DNA from 3 places in the Pseudomonas sp. LBUM1664 genome. Region 1 is predicted to be linked to each of the others. Evidence: predicted binding sites of a transcription regulator. Region 1 holds the regulator's gene; each other region holds the start of a gene.
The links. The regulator sigma-54, encoded in region 1, starts transcription at its own class of promoters, with help from an activator protein. The targets are predictions, from matches to a motif close to ANTGGCATNNANNTTGCTNT.
Positions count from the first base shown of each region.

Region 2: ACA047_RS08650 (flagellar basal body rod protein FlgF) is a predicted target of sigma-54. The motif match lies at 2,890-2,909, and genes of this name have one in related genera.
Region 3: glnK (P-II family nitrogen regulator) is a predicted target of sigma-54. The motif match lies at 2,780-2,799, and genes of this name have one in related genera.

Region 1 is NZ_CP166791.1:5,299,316-5,304,500, reverse strand. It holds gene ACA047_RS24815 (ZIP family metal transporter) at 1-180, shown strand, start outside; gene ACA047_RS24810 (HPr family phosphocarrier protein) at 209-484, opposite strand; gene rapZ (RNase adapter RapZ) at 500-1,357, opposite strand; gene ptsN (PTS IIA-like nitrogen regulatory protein PtsN) at 1,359-1,823, opposite strand; gene hpf (ribosome hibernation-promoting factor, HPF/YfiA family) at 1,836-2,144, opposite strand; gene ACA047_RS24790 (RNA polymerase factor sigma-54) at 2,221-3,714, opposite strand; gene lptB (LPS export ABC transporter ATP-binding protein) at 3,881-4,606, opposite strand; gene lptA (lipopolysaccharide transport periplasmic protein LptA) at 4,606-5,151, opposite strand; gene lptC (LPS export ABC transporter periplasmic protein LptC) at 5,138-5,185, opposite strand, start outside.
Region 2 is NZ_CP166791.1:1,806,043-1,811,227, reverse strand. It holds gene ACA047_RS08665 (flagellar basal body P-ring protein FlgI) at 1-454, opposite strand, end outside; gene flgH (flagellar basal body L-ring protein FlgH) at 515-1,210, opposite strand; gene flgG (flagellar basal-body rod protein FlgG) at 1,263-2,048, opposite strand; gene ACA047_RS08650 (flagellar basal body rod protein FlgF) at 2,098-2,835, opposite strand; gene ACA047_RS08645 (sigma-54-dependent transcriptional regulator) at 3,078-4,637, opposite strand; gene phhA (phenylalanine 4-monooxygenase) at 4,929-5,185, shown strand, end outside.
Region 3 is NZ_CP166791.1:206,090-211,274, reverse strand. It holds gene sutA (dormancy-specific transcriptional regulator SutA) at 1-130, opposite strand, end outside; gene ACA047_RS00950 (secondary thiamine-phosphate synthase enzyme YjbQ) at 232-657, opposite strand; gene ACA047_RS00945 (ammonium transporter) at 872-2,206, opposite strand; gene glnK (P-II family nitrogen regulator) at 2,240-2,578, opposite strand; gene ACA047_RS00935 (accessory factor UbiK family protein) at 2,993-3,253, shown strand; gene ACA047_RS00930 (YifB family Mg chelatase-like AAA ATPase) at 3,470-4,963, shown strand; gene ACA047_RS00925 (aldose 1-epimerase family protein) at 4,970-5,185, opposite strand, start outside.

The DNA of each region.
Region 1 (5,185 bases):
GTAAGCCTGGCCGAACTGCTGTTGCCCTTGGGGCTGGCGCTTGCGGCCGGGGCGATGTTGCTGGTGGTGACCCATGAGGTCATTCCCGAATCCCGTCGCAACGGTCACGAGAAGCTGGCGAGCCTGGGGTTGCTGGTGGGGTTTTGTTTGATGATGGTGATGGATACGGCGTTGGCCTGATAGTCGAACAGAGCAACAGGGGGTGGGGTTATCCACCTTCGTCGAAAAAGTTGTTGATCAGGGCCTTCAGCGCATCCATTGCTTCTTGTGCCTGCTCACCTTCAGTTTCCAGGTAGATCTTGGTGCCCTTGCCGGCGGCGAGCATCATCATCGCCATGATGCTTTTACCGTCGATCGTGGACTCCGGCGTGCGGCCGACTCTGATGCTGGTGTCCTTGAACTGGCCTGCAACCCCGACGAACTTGGCCGACGCACGGGCATGCAGACCCAGCTTGTTGATGATTTCAATTTCCTGAGCAGGCATCGCGATGTGAATCCTTTAGCTGAGGTCGCGGTGGCGAACCTGGACGTTCTTCAGGGATTGTTGCAGGAGCTGACCCAGGCGTTCGGTCAGGTAGACGGAGCGGTGATGGCCTCCGGTACAGCCGATGGCGATTGTGACGTAGGCACGGTTGCTCGCGGCGAAGCGGGGCAGCCATTTGAGCAGGTAGCTGGAGATGTCCTGATACATGTCCTCGACATCCGGCTGGGCAGCCAGGTAGTCGACCACCGGCTGGTCGAGCCCGGATTGCTCACGCAATTCCGGTTTCCAATAAGGGTTGGGCAGGCAGCGCACATCGAACACCAGGTCGGCGTCTACCGGCATGCCACGCTTGAAACCGAACGACTCCACCAGGAACGCCGTGCCCGGCTCCGGCTGGTTCAGCAGGCGCAACTTGATGGTGTCGCGCAACTGATACAGGTTCAGGTTCGTGGTGTTGACCTTCAGGTCCGCCAGGTCGGCGATCGGACTCAGCAGCTGGCTTTCGTCATGGATGGCTTCGGCCAGGGAGCGGCTGGCGTTGCTCAGCGGGTGGCGCCGGCGGGTTTCGGAAAAGCGCTTGAGCAGTGTCTCTTCATCGGCATCCAGGTACAGCACATCGCACTGGATATGCCGGTTGCGCACTTCCTCGAGCAGTTCAGGAAACCGCGACAGATGGCTCGGCAGGTTGCGTGCATCGATGGACACCGCCACCAAGGGTTGCGCCAGTTCGGTGTGGATCAGGGCGCGCTCGGCCAGTTCCGGCAGCAGGCCGGCTGGCAGGTTGTCGATGCAATAGTAGCCGCTGTCCTCAAGCACATTGAGGGCGGTGCTTTTACCGGAGCCGGAGCGGCCACTGACGATGATCATGCGCATGTTAATGACCGCTCTGCTCGTCCAGGACTACCTGATACAAGGCCTGGTTGCTCGGTGCGCTGCGCAGTTTTTCGCGTACTTCCTTGCGGTCCAGCATGCTGGCGATCTGGCGCAGCAGCTCAAGGTGCGCATCGGTCGCCGCTTCCGGAACCAGCAGTACAAACAGCAGGTCGACCGGTGCGCCGTCGATGGCGTCGAAATCTATGGCGGCTTCAAGGTGCAACAGCGCGCTGATTGGCGCGGTACAACCTTTGAGGCGGCAGTGAGGGATGGCGATGCCGTTGCCAAAACCGGTGGAACCGAGTTTTTCACGGGCGATCAAGGCCTCGAAGACGTCCTGCCTTTTCAGGTCCGGCACTTCGCGGCCGATCAGGTCGGCGATTTGTTCTAGGGCTTTCTTTTTACTGCCACCCGGCACGTTCACCAGGGAACGGCCGGGGGTCAGGATGGATTCTAGTCGGATCATGGATTGGGGGGGTTAACGACCGGTTGCGCCCTGAAGGAGGCTTTGGGTCTTTTCCTTATGCTTTTTGAGTTGGCGATCCAGCTTGTCGGTCAGCAGGTCAATTGCGGCGTACATGTCGGTGTGCTCCGCGTTGGCGACCACTTCTCCGCCGGGGATATGCAGCGTGGCTTCGATTTTCTGCAGCAGCTTCTCGACGTTCATCGTGACTTGCACGTTGGTGATCTTGTCGAAATGCCTTTCTAATCGGTCGAGTTTTTCGCCGATGTAGGTGCGCAGGGGCTCGGTCACTTCCAGTTGGTGTCCACTGATGTTGACTTGCATACAGCTTCTCCTTCGTTGCCAGTGCATAAAGCGGCAGGCAGAAATACCTGCCACTGGAACGCTGTGGCGTGGCCTGTTACATCAACCGCTTGCGTTCGCTCGAAGGTGCGATCCCTAAGGATTCGCGGTATTTGGCGACGGTACGGCGGGCCACCTGAATGCCTTGTGCCTCCAGTAAACCAGCGATCTTGCTGTCACTCAACGGCTTTTTCTGATTTTCCGCCGCTACCAGTTTTTTGATGATCGCGCGGATGGCCGTGGACGAGCATTCACCGCCTTCGGAGGTGCTGACGTGGCTGGAGAAAAAGTATTTCAATTCATAGATGCCCCGAGGGGTATGCATGAATTTCTGGGTGGTCACCCGCGAAATCGTCGACTCGTGCATGCCAACCGCCTCGGCGATGTCATGCAGGACCAACGGTTTCATCGCTTCGTCGCCGTACTCCAGGAAGCCGCGCTGATGCTCGACGATCTGGGTGGCTACTTTCATCAAGGTTTCGTTGCGACTTTGCAGGCTCTTGATGAACCAGCGCGCTTCCTGCAACTGGTTGCGCATGAAGGTGTTGTCGGCGCTGGTGTCAGCGCGCCTTACAAAGCCTGCGTACTGGGCGTTGACCCGCAGCTTGGGCACCGATTCCTGGTTCAGTTCCACCAGCCAGCGATCGTTGTGCTTGCGCACGATCACGTCGGGCACCACGTATTCGGGTTCGGTGGACTCGATCTGCGAGCCCGGGCGCGGGTTGAGGCTCTGGACCAGTTCGATCACCTGGCGCAGTTCATCTTCCTTGAGCTTCATGCGCCGCATCAGTTGGCTGTAGTCGCGACCACCCAGCAGGTCGATGTAATCGGTGACCAGCCGCTTGGCTTCGGCCAGCCAAGGCGTCTTGGCGGATAACTGGCGCAGTTGCAGCAGCAGGCACTCGCCCAGGTTACGGGCGCCGATGCCGGCCGGCTCGAATTGCTGAATGCGGTGCAGGACGGCTTCGATCTCGTCCAGTTCGATGTCCAGCTCGGGGTCGAAGGCTTCGAGGATTTCTTCGAGCGTTTCGTCCAGGTAGCCCTGATTATTGATGCAATCGATCAGGGTCACGGCGATCAGGCGATCGGTGTCGGACATCGGCGACAGGTTCAGCTGCCACAGCAGATGGCTTTGCAGGCTCTCGCCAGCGGAGGTGCGGGTGGTGAAGTCCCACTCGTCGTCATCGCCGCTTGGCAGGCTGCTGGCGCTGGTCTGGTAGACGTCTTCCCAGGCCGTGTCCACCGGCAGGTCATTGGGGATGCGTTCGTTCCATTCGCCATCCTCAAGGTTATCCACCGTCGGGGCGGCTTCCTGGTAGGACGGTTCCGGGATTTCGGTACTGGTTTTTTGCTCGACGTTGTCGGCCAGCGGATCGGTGTTGTCGAAGTCGTCGCCTTCTTCCTGGCGTTCGAGCATCGGATTGGACTCCAGGGCCTCCTGGATTTCCTGTTGCAGGTCCAGGGTCGACAATTGGAGCAGGCGGATGGCCTGTTGCAGCTGCGGTGTCATCGTCAGCTGCTGGCCCATTCTCAAGACTAGCGATGGTTTCATGGCTGGGGCTTAACACCTTAATTCGCCGGCGCACATGCGCCATCCACTACAGGGCGCCGAAGCGCCAAACATAAGCAAATTATATGCCTGAAACTGGAGTGTTTGCCTAGGGCGTCGCCGTAATAAAATTAAACGACGCCCGGGCGATTCGCCAGACACTTTGTGCTTACAGGCGGAACTCATGGCCCAGATACACTTCCTTGACCAGTTCATTGGCCAGGATGGTGGCGGAGTCGCCTTCGGCGATCAGCTGGCCGTCATTGACGATATAGGCGGTTTCACAGATATCCAGCGTCTCACGCACGTTGTGGTCGGTGATCAGCACGCCGATCCCCTTGGCCTTGAGGTGGTGGATGATCTGCTTGATGTCGCCCACCGAGATCGGATCCACACCGGCGAACGGTTCGTCGAGCAGGATGAATTTCGGTGCGGTGGCCAGGGCGCGGGCAATTTCCACGCGTCGCCGTTCGCCACCGGACAGGCTCATACCCAGGTTGTCGCGAATGTGGTTGATGTGGAATTCCTGCAACAGGCTTTCCAGCTCCTGGCGGCGGCCAGCCTTGTCGAGCTCCTTGCGGGTCTCGAGGATCGCCATGATGTTGTCGGCAACCGACAGTTTGCGGAAGATCGACGCTTCTTGCGGCAGATAGCCGATACCGGCCTTTGCCCGGCCGTGCATCGGCTGGTGGCTGACGTCCAGGTCGTCGATCAGCACGCGACCCTGATCGGCCTGGACCAGGCCGACGATCATGTAGAAGCAGGTAGTCTTGCCCGCGCCGTTGGGGCCGAGCAGGCCGACGATCTGGCCGCTGTCGATGGACAGGCTGACGTCACGTACGACTTGACGGCTCTTGTAGCTCTTGGCCAGGTGCTGAGCTTTCAGAGTTGCCATTACTGGGCCTTCTGCTCGGTTTTCTTTTTAGGCTGGATCACCATGTCGATCCGTGGGCGCTGCTCGGTCACCTTGTTACCCGTGGCACGACCGGCGCTGGCCAGTTTTTTGTTCGTGTCGTAGACGATTTTCTCGCCTTGGGTGGTGTTGCCGTCTTTGTCGATGACCTTGGCGCGGTCGATCAGTACAACGCGATCTTGGGAAGCGTGATACTGGATAGTCACCCCGTAGCCCTGCACGGGCTTGGTGTCGCCCGCGGTTTGCATCTGCTCGAAATAGGCCAGGTTGCCCACCGAGGTCACCACGTCGATATCGCCGGTCGGGGTGCGAGTGATGGTCACGGTATTGCCGGTGACCTTCATCGTGCCTTGGGTGATGATCACATCGCCTTTATAGGTGGCTACACCGTTCTTGTCGTCCAGCTGAGCGTCGTCGGCCTGGATACGGATAGGTTGGTCGCGGTCGTTGGGAAGGGCCCAGGCGCTCGCGCTTCCCAGTGCTGCGCCCAGACTGAGCAAAATAGGGAGGGTTTTAGCGAGCTTCATACTGTCCTCTTACGTTCGATAGCAGGTGTATCCT
Region 2 (5,185 bases), 2.9 Mb from region 1:
GAACGTTGACAGTGATCTTCGAACCGTCACGCCCCTCGGCATCGAAACCACCGACCACCAGGTTGCCCTGGGCGATGGCGTAGACGTTACCGTCGATACCCTTGAGCGGCGTCATGAGCAGTGTGCCGCCGCGCAGGCTCTTGGAATTGCCGATGGACGAAACGGTGATATCCACCTGCTGCCCGGGCTTGGCGAACGCCGGCAGATCGGCACTGATCGACACCGCCGCCACGTTCTTCAACTGTACGCTGCCCGAGCTGTCCGGAACCTTGATGCCGAACTGCGACAACATGTTGTTGAAGGTCTGCAGGGTGAACGGAGTCTGGGTGGTCTGGTCACCAGTGCCGTTGAGGCCCACGACCAGGCCGTAGCCGATCAACTGGTTGGAACGCACGCCGGAAATGCTGGCGATGTCCTTCAGGCGCTCGGCTTGAGCGGTGAAGGCTGCCGACATCACCAGGGCACCGATCAACAGCTGTTTAAGATTCAACCGTTTAAGATTCAACTGGGCCACCTAGAAGGGGAACTTCGCGCTGAGGAAGAAACGGTCGAACCAGCCTGGCTGACTCGCATCGGCGAAAGCACCGGTGCCCGAGTAGGTGATGCGCGCATCGGCCACACGAGTCGACGAAACGGTGTTGTCGGTGGCGATGTCATCGGCGCGAACCATGCCGGAGATGCGCACCAGCTCGTCACCGGAGTTGAGAGTCAGCCACTTCTCGCCACGCACGGCGATGATGCCGTTAGGCAACACGTCGGCGACGGTCACGGTGATCGAACCGGTCAGGCTGTTGCTCTGGTTAGCCTTGCTATCGCCCTTGGTGGCCCGGTCGGAGTTGTAACCGGCGTTGAGGCTCAGGTCGCTGCCACCGAGTGGGTTATTGGTAGTGAGGCTGGAGCCGAACAACGACGTCAGGCCGACGCTGGTATCGCTGGTCTTGTCGATCTCCGACTTGGCGGCCTTGCTGGCCTTGGTGCTCTCGTTCAGGGTGATGGTGATGATGTCACCGACCCGGTATGCCTTGCGGTCGCTGTACAGATTCTGCTCGAAACCGGCCTGGTAGATCGAACCGTTGTTGGCGGCAGCCGGCAACGGCGTGCGCGGCAACACCGGAGCGTAATACGGGTCATTGGGCTTGGCCGTTGGCGCAACACAGCCCGCGAGCGCGGTGATCCCACTCAGTGCCAGAACAGATACGAAGCGATTCATGACCCTACCTCTTGGTGTTGCAGGCGACCTCAGGCCGCCTTACTAGACGTGATTACAGATTCTGCGTAACGAACGAGAGCATCTGGTCGGCGGTGGAGATCACCTTGGAGTTCATTTCGTAGGCGCGCTGGGTGGTGATCATGTTGACCATCTCCTCCACGGTGCTCACGTTGGAGGTTTCCAGGGTGTTCTGCAGCGTGGTACCGAAACCGTTCAGGCCTGGCGTGCCAACTTGCGGCGCGCCGCTGGAGGCGGTTTCCAGGAACAAGTTGTTGCCTGCCGCTTGCAGGCCGCCCGGGTTGATGAAGTCAGCGGTCTGCAGGTTGCCGATCACTTGCGACGCCGCATTGCCCGCCACAGTAACGGACACCGTGCCGTCGCGACCCACGGTGAAGGTCTGGGCGTCGTTCGGGATGACGATGGCCGGCTCCAGGGCGAAACCGCTGGCATTGACGATCTGGCCGGTGGAGTCGAGGTGGAACGTACCGTCACGGGTGTAGGCCGTGGTGCCATCGGGCTGCAGGATCTGGAAGAAACCGCGACCGTCGACGGCCATGTCCAGCGGCTGCTCAGTGGTTTGCAGGCTGCCGGAGTTGAAGTTTTTCTGGGTGCCGACAATGCGCACACCCGTACCCACTTGCAGGCCCGATGGCAATTCGCTGTCCTGGGTCGACTGGGCACCTGGCTGACGCTTGATCTGGTACAGCAGGTCCTGGAATTCAGCGCGATCACGTTTGAAACCCGTGGTCGAGACGTTCGCCAGGTTGTTGGAAATGGTGGTCAGGTTGGTGTCCTGGGCGGACAAACCTGTTTTGGCAACCCATAGAGCCGGAAGCATTCGATTCTCCTCGTACGCCTGTTTTTCGGCGCGACGCTGTAATTAATGATTAGATCTGCAAGACCCGAGCCATGGCTTCGTCGCCTTCTTTAGCGGTGTTCATCATCTTGATGTGAAGCTCGAACTGCTTGGAGAGGGCCAGCACCGACGTCATCTCATCCACCGCATTGACGTTGCTCGCTTCCTGGAAGCCCGACACCAACTGCACGTTGGCGTCGACCGGAGCGGCCTGGCCGTCTTTGGTACGGATCGAGCCGTCCAGGCCCTTGGTCATGTTCTTGAGGTCCGGGTTGACCAGCTTGATGCGGTCAACTTGAGCGACGACGCTCGGGCCTTCGCCCATGGAGCGGATGCTGATGGTGCCGTCCTGGCCGATTTCGATTTTCTGCTCTGGCGGCACGGCGATCGGACCACCGTTGCCCATCACTGCCATGCCGTTACCGGCGCGCAGCACGCCCAGGGCGTCAACGTTGAGGCTGCCGGTGCGCACATAACTTTCACCGCCCTCGGGATTCTGCACAGCCATCCAGCCCGGCCCGCTGACCGCCACGTCGAGGTCACGACCGGTTTCAATCAGCGCACCCGGACTGAAGTCGGTGGCTGGACGCTCGGACATGGCAAATGCCCGCGCCGGAAAGCTGTCGCCAAACACCGGCATCGAGCGCGCCTGCTCCAGGTCTTTCTGAAAACCGTTGGTGGAAATGTTCGCCAGGTTGTTGGCATGAGCCCGTTGCGCCAGTGCGTTCTGGCTGGCACCGGTCATTGCCACATAAAGGTACTTGTCCACTGTCGTTCCTCTGCATGCCGGACGTTTGCCGTCCACTGCTGTACTGCTGAGCCATAAGCAATTTGCAGACCAACTTTTTTCTGGCGCCGCAGGGCCTTGTAAACAAAGGACTTAAGGGATCTGGAGGGATTTTTGAAATGTATCGAAGACGAAAAACCGGCGGTGTTGTGCCGCTTACGGCAAGTACCGGCCTATGACACCTGGCACGATCCCCTGTGGCGAGGGAGCACCACGGCGACAGCTCAGGCGGGGTCCTTGCCCACTTCATACTCGCGCAACTTGTTGGCAATGGTGGTATGGGAAACCCCCAATCGCTTGCCCAGTTGCCGGCTGCTGGGGTGTTCGGAGTACAGGCGCTCCAGCACCGCTTTCTCGAAACGCCCGACGATTTCGTCCAGTCCACCCTCAAGGGAAAAATCGCCAAGGGGTTGGCGCACGCCGTAGTCTGGCAGGCGAATGTGCTCGGCCTTCACCGTCCCGCCGTCGCACAGGGAAACGGCCTGGAACAGCACGTTTTCCAGTTGTCGGACGTTGCCCGGCCAGTGGTAGTGACTGAGGCGGTCCATCGCCGCCGGGGCCAGTTTCGGCAGTGGACAGCCAATCTGGCGACTGGCCTGGTCAAGAAAATGCTCCACCAACGGCGTCAGGCCATCGAGGCATTCGCGCAACGGCGGTATGTGCAGGGAAAGCACGTTCAGGCGGTGGTACAAATCCTGACGGAATTCCCCCCGGGCGCAGAGCTCGGACAAGTCGACCTGGGTTGCGCAAATCACCCGGACGTCCAGGTACACCTCTTCATCACTGCCTACACGACGGAAGCAACCGTCCTGCAAAAAGCGCAGCAGTTTCACCTGCAAGCGCGGGCTCATTTCCCCGACTCCGTCGAGAAACAGCGTTCCCCCGGACGTCAACTCCAGCAGACCGAGCTTACCTTCCGCACGAGCGCCTTCGAACGCTCCGGGGCCGTAGCCAAACAGTTCGGTCTCGGCCATGGACTCCGGCAGCCCGGCACAGTTGAGCGCCATCAGCGGTGATTGCCCCCGCGGGCTCGCCAGGTGACAGGCGCGGGCCAGCAATTCCTTGCCGGTGCCGGTTTCGCCTTCTATCAACAGCGGCGCATCCAGCGGCGCCATGCGCCGGGCCTCCCGAACCACCGCCGCCATCACCTTCGAACTCTGGAAAATACTGTCGAAACCACGCAGTTCCTGCTTGCGCACGTTATAGATACGCTCGCCCACCCGGTCAGCCCGATGCAGCGTCAGTACCGCCCCGGCCATGGCCTCGCTGTCGTCGTGCTCCGATTGCAGCGGGGCGATATCGGCCAAAAACACATCACCCTTGACCTTGACCCTTAGCCCGTTGATGCGCGACTGGTTGGCGCGAACCAGTTCCGGCAGGTCGAAATCCTCGGCATACCGGGACAGGGGAATCCCCGGCACCTCGTCCACCCGCACCCCGAGCAACTGCGCCGCCGCCCGATTGGCCGCGACGATGGAGCCGCCCATGTCGATGGACAACACCGGAAACTCCAGGGCGCCGAGCAGCGCATTGAGCTCCATATGCCGACGTTCGCTGGGCATCAGCCCTACGCGCTTGACGCCGAACACCCCGGCAATGCCTTCGAATTTCGGACGCAACGCCTGAAACTGAATATTGATCAGGTTCGGGCAGTGCAGGTAAATCGCATTGCCATGCTCGCCACCCACTTCGCCGCGGGCGACGTTGATGCCGTATTCCATGAGCAGGTTGAGGATGTCTCGCAGGATGCCGATGCGGTTCTGGCAATGGACTTTGATGCGCATAAAAAGGCCCGATGCGTATTAAAGAGAGAGGCACGTCCGGCGTTTTTCTGCCTGAGCGCATAAATAATCGTCAAGATTATGTGACAGCTGTAGGCCGATTCCCACCTGAAAATCGCTACAGCGCGGGATAGCCACCCAATCCGTAACGAAAACTTTACGAAACTCCGATCCGTCGGCCTTATGGAACACCGCTTGTCTACTGCGCACACGCCTGCCTCGGGTTATCTCTAATGCATCGCTGGACATAACAACAACACGCCTTCCCTTGAGGGAAATCAGCAGGAGAGCAGCATGAAGCAGACGCAGTACGTGGCCCGCGAGCCCGATGCGCAAGGTTTTATCCACTACCCCGCCGAAGAACATGCGGTGTGGAATACGCTGATCACCCGCCAGCTGAAAGTCATCGAAGGCCGTGCTTGCCAGGAATACCTGGACGGCATCGACAAGCTTGGCCTGCCCCACGACCGCATCCCGCAGTTGGGTGAGATCAACAAAGTGCTCGGCGAGACCACGGGCTGGCAAGTCGCCCGGGTACCGGCGCTGATTCC
Region 3 (5,185 bases), 1.3 Mb from region 1:
CGGTCGTCGGGACCGGTACATCGGCCCCATCATCGTCGGCAACGTCTTCAGCCGCCGCTTCCAGGCCTTCTTCGGCCTCGTCTTCATCGCCTACTTCGAGGTCGTCGTTTTCCAGATCATCGTCGCTCATGTTCTACCTCATGACTTGCCAAAAGCAGATTAGTTATAGCCCAGCTTTGCCATCTGTCGAAGGCTGCCAGAAAAAATTCAACATCCGCCAGCCATCAGCGGTTACGCCCCTTCACCGTACAAGGTGGCGAGGACTTTACGAGCACCGCCGTGATCACGGTGCTCGCCCAGATAAACACCTTGCCAGGTACCCAATGCCAGCTGTCCTGCCGTAACCGGCAAACTGAGCTGGCAGCCAAGCACGCTGGCCTTGAAGTGCGCCGGGAGGTCGTCCAGGCCTTCGTCGTTGTGCTCATAGTCGGCGGTTCCTTGTGGGATCAGCCGATTGAAAAATCGTTCGAAGTCTCGACGTACCGCCGGATCGGCGTTCTCGTTGATGGTCAACGAAGCCGAGGTATGCTGCAGCCACAGATGCAACAGACCGACACGACACGCCTGGAGTTCAGGCAGGCCGGCGAGTAACTCGTCCGTTACCAGATGAAAGCCCCGAGGCCTTGCCCGCAGGGTTATCAGCGTCTGTTGCCACATACAGATCTCCGCACGTTCGGCGCGCATTCTAGCGCGCTCTGAAAAAAAACAAAGGGCCTAATACTCTTGCTTCGATGTAAGCCTTTGGCGGTAGAAAAACCCATGTCGCCTACACAACAAAAGCCGTCGGAAAAACCAGCTCCCTCTGTGAGCAATGACAAATTACAGACAAAAAAATGCCCGGCGAACCGGGCATTTTTTTTGTGCGTGGTGCTTACAGGTTGTAGCCACGTTCGTTGTGCTGGGCCAGATCCAGGCCCACGGCCTCTTCTTCCTCGGAGATACGCAGACCCATGACGGCGTCCAAGACCTTGAGGATGATGAAGGTAACGATCGCGGTATAGACCACTGTGAAGCCCACACCCTTGAATTGAATCCACACTTGCGCGCCGATGTCAGTCACGGTGCCGAAGCCACCCAAGGCCGGCGCTGCGAACACGCCGGTCAGGATCGCGCCGAGGATGCCGCCAATGCCATGCACGCCGAAGGCGTCCAGGGAGTCGTCATAGCCGAGTTTGCGCTTAAGGGTGGTGGCGCAGAAGAAGCACACCACGCCCGCCGCCAGGCCGATGACCAGGGCGCCCATCGGGCCCACGGTGCCGGCAGCCGGCGTAATCGCAACCAGACCCGCCACCACGCCTGAGGCAATGCCCAGTGCGCTTGGCTTGCCGTGGGTGATCCACTCGGCAAACATCCAGCCCAGCGCCGCCGCAGCGGTGGCAATCTGGGTAACCAGCATCGCCATGCCAGCGGTGCCGTTGGCGGCGACGGCAGAACCGGCGTTGAAGCCGAACCAGCCGACCCACAGCATGGCTGCGCCCATCAGGGTGTAACCCAGGTTATGCGGCGCCATTGGCGTAGTCGGGAAGCCTTTGCGCTTACCCAATACCAGGCACGCCACCAGGCCTGCGACACCGGCGTTGATGTGCACCACGGTGCCGCCAGCGAAGTCCAGCACGCCCCAGTCCCACAGCAGGCCGCCGTTGCCGGACCAGACCATGTGTGCAATCGGTGCATACACCAGGGTGAACCACACGCCCATGAAGATCAGCATGGCGGAGAACTTCATCCGCTCGGCAAACGCGCCGACGATCAGGGCCGGGGTGATGATGGCGAAGGTCATCTGGAAGGTGATGAACACCGCTTCAGGGAACAGCGCCGTCGGGCCGGTCAGGCTGGCCGGGGTAACACCCGCCAGGAACGCCTTGCCCAAGCCGCCGACAAAGGAGTTGAAGTTGACGACGCCTTGCTCCATGCCCGTGGTGTCGAACGCGATACTGTAGCCATAAATGACCCACAGAATGCTGATCAGACCGGTAATGGCAAAGCACTGCATCATCACGGAAAGAAGGTTTTTCGACCGAACCATGCCGCCGTAGAACAGCGCCAGGCCTGGGATGGTCATGAACAGTACAAGTATCGTGGCAGTCAGCATCCAGGCGGTGTCGCCGGAGTTCAGGACTGGGGCTGCCGCTTCTTCTGCCATGGCCAGGCCAGGCATTGCGAAGGACAACAGGGCTCCTAGCCCTGCGAATTTACGCAGAGTCATATTGTTTTCTCCTGGGGCGTTGGGTTTGGCGACTTAGATGGCGTCGGTATCGGTTTCGCCGGTACGGATGCGAATAGCCTGTTCCAGATTGACCACAAAGATCTTTCCGTCACCAATCTTGCCGGTGTTGGCCGCCTTGGTGATCGCCTCGATAACCCGGTCAAGATCCTTGTCGTCAATGGCGACATCGATCTTCACCTTGGGCAGGAAATCGACCACGTATTCCGCGCCGCGATACAGCTCGGTGTGACCTTTCTGCCGACCGAAGCCTTTGACCTCAGTAACGGTAATGCCCTGCACGCCGATCTCGGACAACGACTCGCGCACGTCGTCCAACTTGAACGGCTTGATGATGGCAGTGACTAGTTTCATGAAACTTTCTCCCGAATTGGTGGACTTGCCCCAGGAAAACAAACCCGACTCAAGTCTAAGCGCAGTGCCTGGCTTTGTAACGCATCGTCGGCCCAACTTACCCGACTGGTGCCAGTTAACCTTTCCTGACGAAACTCCCCGCTCCGCCTGCTGCACTGCATTCGTCACAGCGACTGCATCAGTGCATGGGTCATCAGCCTCTAAGCAGAAAGCTTGCCATCTGTACCCAAACCCTCTGATTTCAATCCTTTACTCATTGTGCCGGCTCGCGGCGCGCCTCGAACCGGGGCGATACGCACAACAACAGTGCAGTCATGCCCGCCCCGGTGCGCGAAAAGCGTGCATCTCTTGCTTGCGAATTGACTATAGACACTGCGTGGTACACTGCCCGCCATTGTTTTCAGGACACCTGCCATGCTTGCGCCCAAAGACCTCCTCGACGCCCTGAGCGGCCACGCCTCCCGCCTCTTGAGCGGCGACACCCCACTCCCTAAAAGCGAAATCGAAAGCCAGCTCAAGGCCCTCCTGCAAAGCGGGTTCAGCAAGCTGGACCTGGTGAGCCGGGAAGAATTCGATAGCCAGATGGTGGTGCTGGCCCGAACACGGGCACGGTTGGAGAGTTTGGAGGCGAAGGTGGCGGAGTTGGAGGCGAAGCTCGGGGCTGAGGCCGAATAACGTCGGTACGATTCCCTGTGCTGGAATGCTTTGCGACTGTTTCAGGATTCTCTGAACCCAAAAACCCCACGCCATTAGCGTGGGATTCGCCCTTACCTGCTACCCGCAACATCCTGCCAAAATTTCCCCCTTCAAGTGCCGCGCCGAAGCGCCGCCCCACGACTAACCTTCAGGAACCGCAGGATGCGGCGTCCTATTCACCTCAAGGAACGATTCATGTCGCTCGCCATTGTCCACAGCCGCGCCCAAGTGGGGGTGGAGGCTCCTGCCGTTACCGTTGAAGTCCATCTGGCCAATGGCTTGCCGTCGCTGACGATGGTTGGTTTGCCGGAAGCGGCAGTGAAGGAAAGCAAGGACCGGGTGCGCAGTGCGATCATCAATTCGGGTCTGAATTTCCCGGCGCGGCGCATCACGTTGAACCTGGCACCGGCGGATCTGCCGAAGGACGGTGGGCGGTTCGATCTGGCGATTGCCTTGGGGATCCTGGCGGCCAGCGTGCAAGTGCCGACCCTGATGCTGGACGACGTGGAATGCCTCGGCGAACTGGCGTTATCCGGCGCGGTGCGGCCGGTGCGTGGGGTATTGCCCGCAGCGCTGGCGGCGCGCAAGGCCGGGCGTACGCTGGTGGTGCCGCGGGCGAATGCCGAAGAAGCCTGCCTGGCGTCGGGACTGAAGGTGATTGCCGTGGATCATCTGCTCGAAGCGGTGGCGCACTTTAACGGCCACTCTGCGATCGAGTTTTTTGCGTCCAACGGGCTGCTCTCGGCCAGCAAACCCTACCCGGACCTGAATGAAGTACAAGGCCAGGTCGGGGCCAAGCGTGCGTTGCTGATCGCCGCTGCGGGGGCTCATAACCTCTTATTCAGCGGGCCACCGGGCACAGGCAAGACCCTGCTGGCGAGCCGTCTGCCAGGGCTGTTGCCGCCGTTGGCTGAAAGTGAGGCCCTGGAAGTCGCGGCGATTCAGTCGGTCGCCAGTTGCGTGCCGTTGAGCCATTGGCCGCAACGCCCGTTTCGCCAGCCACACCACTCGGCTTCCGGTGCGGCGCTGGTGGGCGGTGGGTCCAAACCTCAACCAGGGGAAATCACCCTCGCCCACCATGGCGTGCTGTTTCTGGATGAACTGCCGGAGTTCGACCGCAAGGTGTTGGAAGTCTTGAGAGAACCGCTGGAGTCAGGCCACATCGTGGTTTCTCGCGCCCGTGATCGAGTGCGTTTTCCGGCGCGCTTCCAGTTGGTGGCGGCGATGAATCCCTGCCCCTGTGGATACCTTGGCGAGCCCAGCGGCCGTTGCTCCTGTACACCGGACATGGTGCAGCGCTACCGCAATAAGCTCTCCAGCCCCCTGCTGGATCGTATCGACTTACACCTGACTGTCGCCCGGGAAGCCACGGCGTTGAACCCCAAGAGCGAACCTGGTGACGATACGGCCACCGTGGCCGAGCAGGTAGCCCAAGCCCGTGACCGTCAGCAAAAACGCCAGGGCTGTGCCAACGCATTCCTGGATCTGCCGGGTTTGCGTCGACACTGCCAACTGTCCACAGCCGATGAGACGTGGCTGGAAACCGCTTGTGAACGGCTGACCTTGTCGCTGCGAGCTGCCCACCGCTTGCTCAAGGTCGCCCGGACGCTGGCGGACCTTGAGCAAGCGGGGCATATCAGCCGGGAGCACCTGGCTGAAGCCTTGCAGTATCGACCCGCTACACCTTGAACCTCATCATGGTTTGGTCAAGTCCACCAGCGGCGTATCCCGTACCTCGGTTTCCCGGCCGCTCTGGATTTCATCGATGCGCTTGAGCGCTTTATCCACCGCGCCCTTGTCCACCAGCAGGCTGTAGTGGATCTGGAATTGCTTCTGCTCTTTCGCCGCGATGGTGGGCACCAGGCCCAGTGGTCGCTGATAGTGGCGGTTATAGGAAAAACTAGTACCCGG